Regions from separate parts of the Ottowia sp. VDI28 genome, predicted to be linked through region 2. Evidence: predicted binding sites of a transcription regulator. Region 2 holds the regulator's gene; the other holds the start of a gene.

Region 1 (4,209 bases), 3.0 Mb from region 2:
ACGCGCAGCCAGCGTTCATTACCGGCGCGCTCGAAATGCACGTCGGCAATGGTGGACGCCGCGGTGGGCGTGCCGGCCGCAGCGGTCGCGGCCTGGTTGACTTGGTATCCGCTGGCCGTGACCGTACCGCCTGGAATCACGTAGCGCGATTGGCCGGGCAACTGTGTCAGGTCCGGCGGCACTTCCAGGGAGACGCCACGGCCCGAACTCTTGTAATCGATCCGGTCGGGTTCGAACACTGAGCACGCGCTGAGCCCCAACAGGATGGCGAAGGGGAGCACGCGGATAGGAAAAGATGGCTTCACGTGTGAAATTCCTTTAACACTGCACTAGCACGAGAGAGGGCTGACGCGTTGACGCGGCTGGATGTGGCTGCCGCGTTGCCTGGTTTATTGGAGCAGACCGCTTGCCCGCAGTGCTTCTTCAACGGCGGGCTCGAAGGCCTTCGCCAGGGGAGTCATGGGTAGCCGCAGAGTGCCGCCGCAAAGGCCCATGCGCGCCATGGCCCACTTCACGGGGATAGGGTTGGCTTCCACGAACAGATGTTTGTGGATAGGCAGCAGCTTGAACTGGATCTCCATGGCGCGCCGTGTGTCTCCGGCCACGGCGGCCATGCACAAATCGTGCATTTGCCGTGGGGCCACGTTGGCGGTCACGCTGATATTGCCTTGCCCGCCGCACAGCATCAGTGCCACGGCGGTGGGGTCATCGCCCGAATAGACCGCGAAATCCTTCGGCACATCGCGGATGAGCCACTGCGCGCGTTCGATGTTGCCGGTGGCTTCCTTGATGCCCACGATGCCCGGCACCTGGGTGAGGCGCAGCACGGTGTCGTGTTGCATATCGCCTACCGTACGCCCCGGCACGTTGTAGAGCACCATCGGCAGATCGCCCACAGCTTCGGCGATGGCCTTGAAATGCAGGTACTGGCCTTCCTGCGTCGGCTTGTTGTAGTAAGGCACGACCTGCAATTGGCAATCGGCGCCCACCTTCTTGGCAAAACGCGCGAGTTCGATGGCTTCCGAGGTCGAATTGGCACCGCAACCGGCCATGATGGGCGTGCGGCCTGCCGCCTGCTCCACAGCCACGCGGATGATTTCCTGGTGTTCCTCGACATTCACGGTGGGCGATTCGCCCGTGGTGCCAACCACACCGATGCAATCGGTGCCTTCGGCGATGTGCCAGTCGATCAGCTTGCGCAGTGTCGGGTAATCGACGCTGCCGTCTTCGTGCATCGGCGTTACCAGGGCGACGATGCTGCCAATGATAGGGGTCATGAGAAAGTGCTTGTCTTGCGGCGTGAAACGGGCATTTTAGTGTGCGGCGAGCCGGTTGGGCTCCCCCGCCACGCATTGTTCGCCGATTGTCGGTTGGTTATTGGATGGTTTAGAGCGGATATCGTTCCGTTGGCTGGTCGTGCCCCCTGCATTGTTCGGCATGCGAACCGCCGCGATGCGCTGCACGAAACGCTCCGGATGCGACAGAAAACCGTCTTCGTAGCCTACCACCCGCCACGCCGGGCCAGCGCAGGCGCGCAGCAACTCGCCGGGCTGAAGCAGGAAATCCGGCCGCGAAGGCTTACCAACGGTTTCATTGCCGGCCGCGAATGTTTCATATAAAAGTGCGCCGCCCTCGGCCACGCTCTCCAGGATGGCCGGCAACAGCGGCCGCCACAGGTAGTTGGTGACCACCACGGCGCCGAAGCGCCGGTCCGCGAACGGCCAGGGCCCGTTCTCGATGTCGGCCTGCACCGCTTCGCCCAGGCTCCGCACAGCTTCGACCGCCCGTGGATCGCGGTCTACCCCGGTGACCGGATGGCCGCGTTGTGCGAACCAGCGCATATGGCGGCCGCCCCCGCAGGCCACATCGAGAACGGGGGCGCCGGCAGGCACGAGCGGGCTCCAGCGCCACACCCAGGGGGAGGGCGCCTGCAAACCGTGGAGAGGGGTGGTATTCATTGAAATTCTTGAAGTCGGCGCCTGCACGGAGACCTGTCCCGGTATGACGAATGCATGAGCCTTGCAAGGGGATGAATGTAGCCTGATCCTGCAATCTGTCACGGTAGGCTGTAGTTTCATCCAGTCCGGGAAGTATCCGATGGATAGAATGCCAGGTTATGGCTACGAATTCGACAACGGCAGAAGGTTATTCCGAAGGCTCGATACGGGTGCTGAAAGGGCTGGAACCCGTCAAGCAGCGCCCCGGTATGTACACGCGTACCGACAACCCGCTCCACGTGATCCAGGAGGTGCTGGACAACGCTGCCGACGAGGCGCTGGCGGGTTTCGGCAAGAAGATCAAGGTGACTTTGCACGCGGATGGCTCCATCAGCGTGGAAGATGACGGCCGCGGCATTCCCTACGGCATGCACCCCGAGGAAAAGGCACCGGTGCTCGAGCTGGTGTTCACCCGCCTGCACGCGGGCGGCAAGTTCGACAAAGGCAAGGGGGGCGCCTACAGCTTCTCCGGCGGCCTGCACGGCGTGGGGGTGAGCGTGACCAACGCGCTGGCCAAGCGCATGGAAGTCTCCAGTCACCGTGAAGGCATGGTGGCCAGGATGGTGTTCGAGGCTGGCGACGTGGTCGAAAAACTCGAGCTTCGCAAGCAGGCCGAAGGCGATCGCCGCCAAGGCACCACTGTGCGCGTATGGCCCGATCCCAAGTATTTTGAATCTCCCGTGCTGCCGGCAGGGGAGTTGATGCATCTGCTGCGCAGCAAGGCGGTGCTGATGCCGGGGGTCAGCGTCTCGCTGATCGACGAAAAGAAAAAGGACACCCAGACCTGGCAATACAAGGGCGGCCTGCGCGACTACCTTGAGCAGACCCTGTCGGCCGATGCCGTCATTCCTCTTTTCGAGGGCGAAGGCTACGCCGGCAAGGATGCCGACAGCTTCGCCGAGGGCGAGGGCGCCCAGTGGTGCGTGGCTTTCACCGAAGAAGGCCAGCCGGTGCGGGAGAGCTACGTCAACCTGATCCCCACGAGCGCCGGTGGCACGCATGACAGCGGCTTGCGCGACGGCCTGTTCAATGCCGTCAAGAGCTTCATCGAGCTGCACAGCCTGCTGCCCAAGGGCGTCAAGCTGATGCCGGAAGACGTTTTCGCGCGCGCCAGCTATGTGCTGTCGGCCAAGGTGCTCGATCCGCAGTTCCAAGGCCAGATCAAGGAGCGGCTCAATTCGCGCGATGCGGTGCGCCTCGTGTCGAGTTACGTACGCCCTGCGCTGGAGCTGTGGCTGAACCAGCACGTGGATCATGGCAAGCGGCTGGCCGAGCTGGCCATCAAGGCCGCCCAGACCCGGCAGCGCGCTGGCCAGAAGGTCGAGAAGCGCAAAGGCTCGGGCGTGGCCGTGCTGCCTGGCAAGCTCACCGATTGCGAAAGCCGCGACATCGCGCACAACGAGGTGTTCCTGGTCGAGGGCGATTCAGCCGGCGGCAGCGCCAAGATGGGCCGCGACAAGGAAACCCAGGCCATTTTGCCCCTGCGCGGCAAGGTGCTCAACACCTGGGAGGTCGAGCGCGACCGGCTCTTCGCCAACACCGAAATCCACGATATCTCGGTGGCCATCGGCGTCGATCCGCACGGCCCTGCGGATTCACCTGATCTCTCGGGGCTGCGCTACGGCAAGATCTGCATCCTCTCCGATGCCGACGTGGACGGCTCTCACATCCAGGTGCTGCTGCTGACCCTGTTCTTCCGCCACTTTCCCAAGCTGATCGAGACGGGCCACGTCTATGTGGCGCGGCCGCCCCTGTTCCGGGTGGACGCGCCTGCGCGGGGCAAGAAGCCCGCGGCCAAGATGTATGCGCTCGATGAAGGGGAATTAACCGCCATTCTCGATAAGTTGCGCAAAGATGGCGTTTCTGAAGGAAAATGGACGATTAGCCGCTTCAAAGGCTTGGGTGAGATGAGCGCGGAACAATTGTGGGAAACCACGCTCAATCCCGATACCCGCCGACTGCTGCCGGTGCAGCTTGGCCGCTTCGATTTCGGCCAAACCGCCACGGAAATGAGCAAGCTCATGGGCAAGGGCGAGGCCGCTGCGCGCCGCGAGCTCATGGAGCTGCACGGCGACGCCGTGGAAATCGACATCTGATCCCACACGCAGGGCTCAGAACGTACATCGTTTTCATGTCACTGGTACGTTTTAGGCACGTTTTTGGCAAGCATCTGGCAGGCATTTGGCAAGGATGACACCGACCTTTTTCAGAC
Region 2 (4,209 bases):
GCACGCCATTGAAAGCCTGGAGGATTTCACCAACCCAAACGTGGTGAAAGTCGTGACAGACCGGCAAGGCCTGGCGCTCACCTTCAGCCGCGCGCCGCTCCCCTGGTGGCGTGACGGCTTTGCCCAAGGCATCACCGCGCTCCCTACCGACCCCGCGCCCCTGCGCCATATCGGCATCTACAGCTACCGTGCCGCCTTCCTGCGCACCTTTCCCACGCTGCCACCGGCGCCCCTGGAGCAATGCGAGTCGCTGGAACAGCTGCGCGCGCTCTGGCACGGCCACCGCATCTCCGTCTACGTCACCCCCCATGCGCCCGGCCCGGGTATCGATACCGAGCAGGATCTGGAACGCGTGCGAAAGCTCTGGATGGCCTCGGCACCCGCACGCTGATTCCCTCGTGCGGGGGGCTGTGGCCAGCCCATGCTATTCTCGCTTTCGACAAATGGGGCACGCCCGGTACCGTATTGCATTGCCATGAGCATGTAACACCGCACTGCGGAGACCTATACGCATCCACCTGAGGGACACATGAAACTGATTCTTCTGGGCGCCCCTGGCGCCGGCAAAGGCACGCAAGCGACCTTTATCTGCCAGCAGTACGGCATTCCACAGATTTCCACCGGCGACATGTTGCGCGCGGCAGTGAAAGCCGGCACGCCACTGGGCCTGCAGGCCAAAAGCGTGATGGACTCAGGCGCTCTGGTGAGCGACGACATCATCATCGGCCTGGTCAAGGAGCGTATCGCTCAGCCTGACTGCGCCGCAGGCTTCCTGTTCGATGGCTTTCCGCGCACCATCCCGCAAGCCGAGGCCATGAAGCAAGCGGGCGTGAAGCTCGACTATGTGCTGGAGATCGACGTTCCCTTCGACGCCATCATCGAGCGCATGAGCGGCCGCCGCAGCCACCCCGCATCCGGCCGTACCTATCACGTGAAGTTCAACCCGCCTAAAGTGGAAGGCAAGGACGACGTGACTGGCGAGCCGCTGGTTCAGCGTGAGGACGACAAGGAAGAAACCGTGAAAAAGCGCCTGCAGGTCTATGACGAGCAGACGCGCCCCCTGGTCGATTACTACAGCACCTGGGCCAAGACCGAGCCGGGCAACGCTCCCAAATACCGCGCCATCAGCGGCACGGGTACGGTCGACGAAATCACCGCGCGCGCGCTGGCAGCCCTGAAAAGCTGACACCACCGCCCGCTCGTACCCCGGCGGTACACGGCCCCAAAGACAGCCACCAGGTTTCCGGTGGCTGTCTTTTTTTGCCGCACGCCCAGCACTTTCCCTCAAAAGGCGCGTGGGCACTTGCGCTGCCACAAAAACTGATTAAAAATACAGTTACTGGATATCAACACAGGTTTTTGACTCCACACCCCGTGCCAGCGACATTCATCAACCCCCTGCACGGCAGCCAGAGGACTTCACCATGATCGACAGCCCCAAGCTCACTGCCCGCCAGCAACAGATTTTGCAGTTGGTGCAAAACGCCATCGCTCGTACCGGCGCACCACCGACGCGGGCCGAAATCGCCTCTGAACTCGGCTTCAAATCCGCCAACGCGGCGGAGGAGCATCTGCAGGCCCTGGCGCGCAAGGGCGTGATCGAACTCGTGAGTGGCACCTCGCGCGGCATCCGCCTGAAAGGCAGTGCACGGCCAACATCCGCGGCGCAACAGATGGCGCTGCCGGGCCTTGCCCAACTGGCCCTGCCCCTGATCGGCCGCGTGGCTGCAGGCTCCCCCATCCTGGCGCAAGAGCACGTCGATCAGACCTATCACCTCGAATCCAGCCTGTTCGCGCAAAAACCCGACTATTTGCTGCGCGTACGCGGCATGTCCATGCGTGATGCCGGCATCATGGATGGCGATCTTCTCGCCGTTCAGTCCACCCGCGAGGCACGCAATGGCCAAATCGTGGTCGCCCGGCTGGGAGACGACGTCACGGTCAAGCGCTTCCACCGGAACAAGAACCTGATCGAGTTGCACGCCGAAAACCCTGACTACCCCACCATCGTGGTAGAGCCAGGAGAGCCGTTCGAGATCGAGGGCCTGGCCGTCGGTCTGATCCGCAACAGCATGCTGATGTAGCTTCCTCACGCCACCGGCAGGTGGCGGGCGTGCAGACGATCGGAGCTCGCGCGACGCGTGGGCCGGGTCTTCCACACCCTGCGGTGGCGTGATCCTGAGGTATTTCACCTCCTTCGCAATCCTGCCTGTGTTCAACCTCTGTTCACGAAAAGGTTTCACATGGGATCGAATGTCTTCAAACTGCCCGGCGCCGGGATTTTCAGCCACACCGCCAACCCATCAGGTGCGGAAGCGGCCTACATGGAATCCAGGGATTCCAAGGATTCCAAGGATTCCAAGGATTCCAAAGCCTCTCTTTTCCCCGCCTTTACGGTTCCCAGCTTCCGTCGCCGGACGGCTTCTTCGCCCACCCAAGCCGCCTCGTCCGGAGAGCAATGGGCCCATGCCGCACGGCGGCGCGCAGCCTTGCGCTTGGTTGAATCATCGTTTCCGGCATCCCTTCCCACCTCTGCCACCTGCCGGCCGCCATTGCCGGCGCAGCCTCTGCGCGTCATGCGCCTGGTAGAGGCCGGGCAAGCCCCCGGCACCGCCGGCCGCCTGCGTCTGTCCGGCCGTCTGGCGGATGTCTGCGCCGAACTCGACCGCATGGCCGCCGCCGAGTCGGGGCCTGGACCACACGCGCTGCGCGCCTGAGTACAAAGCCGCTGCAAAACCCCAAGCCGCGTACTCTCTGAAGTACCTTTACATATCCCTTTTTTCTGCGAAAAGAGGGGTTTGAGCCTGTTCCTGCATACGTGTTTTGTTAGACCTTAAGTGTCAAACGTAACTTAGGCATGCACAATGCGGGGATGAACATCGTGATCCTCGACGACTATCAGGATGCAGTGCGCAAGCTGCCTTGCGCTTCCAAGCTGGAAGCTTGGCCGGCCATGGTCTACACCAATACCGTGAAAGGTTTGGGCCAACTCTCTGTGCGTCTGCGCGATGCCAACGTCATTGTGCTGATTCGCGAGCGCACGCAGCTGTCTCGCCAGTTGATCGAAAAACTGCCCAAGCTGAGGATGATTTCCCAGACGGGCCGGGTCAGCGGCCACATCGACATCGATGCCTGCACCGAACGCGGCATTGCTGTCGCCGAGGGCGTAGGGTCTCCCATTGCGCCGGCGGAGCTGACCTGGGCACTCATCATGGCCGCGATGCGGCGCCTGCCCCAGTACATCGGCAACCTCAAGCACGGCGCCTGGCAGCAATCCGGGTTGAAATCAGGCTCCATGCCGCCGAATTTCGGCGTGGGTCAAGTGTTGCGCGGCAAGACCCTCGGCATATGGGGCTACGGCAAGATCGGTCAGCTGGTGGCTGGCTATGGCCGCGCTTTTGGAATGCAGGTGCTCGTGTGGGGCTCTGAAGCATCCCGCGCCCGTGCCATGGCCGATGGCTATAACGCCGCCAACTCCCAGAAGGCCTTCTTCTCCGAGTGCGACGTGCTTTCGCTGCACCTGCGCCTGACCGACAGCACACGCTCCATCGTGAGCCTGGAGGATCTGAGCCGCATGAAGCCCACGGCCTTGCTGGTCAACACTTCGCGTGCCGAGTTGATCGAGCCCGATGCCCTGGTTAGCGCCCTCAACCGCGGGCGCCCCGGCATGGCCGCCGTCGACGTCTTCGAAACCGAACCTATCCTGCAGGGCCATGCCCTGCTGCGGCTGGAAAACTGCATCTGCACTCCGCACCTGGGCTACGTAGAGCAAGACAGCTACGAGCAATACTTCAACGCCGCCTTCGACAACGTGGTGAATTTCCTGCGCGGCACCCCCACCAATATCGTTAATCCAGGGGCTTTGCAAGTCAGGAGATAGCGGTGCGGCCATAATCGCAGGCCATGACTACTCCTCGCTTCTCCACCGTCGGCATCGTCGGCACTGGCGCCATGGGGCGCGGTATCGCGCAAATCGCCGCCCAGTCCGGCTCTACCGTGCTGCTCTATGACACCCAGGCCCAGGCCGTCGCCAAGGCGCGCGAAGCCATCAGCGCCCAATGGGACAAGCTGGTTGACAAGGGCCGGCTGGCCCCTGAAGCCGCAGCGGCACAAAAGGACCGCCTCAAGCCCGCCGCCACGCAGGCAGAACTCGCCGACTGCGACCTCATCGTCGAGGCCATCGTTGAACGTCTGGATGTCAAGAAGGCC

What was found. Region 2 encodes LexA, which represses DNA repair genes until DNA is damaged. Its sites were predicted from a motif close to ACTGTATNNNNATACAGT; they were not measured.
Region 1: the regulator LexA is predicted to act here: its motif matches at 2,066-2,083, upstream of WJU18_RS10675 (DNA topoisomerase IV subunit B).

Annotation. Positions count from the first base shown of each region.
Region 1 is NZ_CP149820.1:2,210,082-2,214,290, forward strand. Features, by position in the region: gene bamC (outer membrane protein assembly factor BamC) at 1-305, opposite strand, end outside; gene dapA (4-hydroxy-tetrahydrodipicolinate synthase) at 390-1,277, opposite strand; gene WJU18_RS10670 (class I SAM-dependent methyltransferase) at 1,314-1,958, opposite strand; gene WJU18_RS10675 (DNA topoisomerase IV subunit B) at 2,117-4,093, shown strand; gene WJU18_RS10680 (lytic transglycosylase domain-containing protein) at 4,188-4,209, shown strand, end outside.
Region 2 is NZ_CP149820.1:5,216,906-5,221,114, forward strand. Features, by position in the region: gene kdsB (3-deoxy-manno-octulosonate cytidylyltransferase) at 1-391, shown strand, start outside; gene adk (adenylate kinase) at 530-1,186, shown strand; gene lexA (transcriptional repressor LexA) at 1,425-2,084, shown strand; gene WJU18_RS24860 (hypothetical protein) at 2,244-2,717, shown strand; gene WJU18_RS24865 (D-2-hydroxyacid dehydrogenase family protein) at 2,873-3,880, shown strand; gene WJU18_RS24870 (3-hydroxyacyl-CoA dehydrogenase) at 3,904-4,209, shown strand, end outside.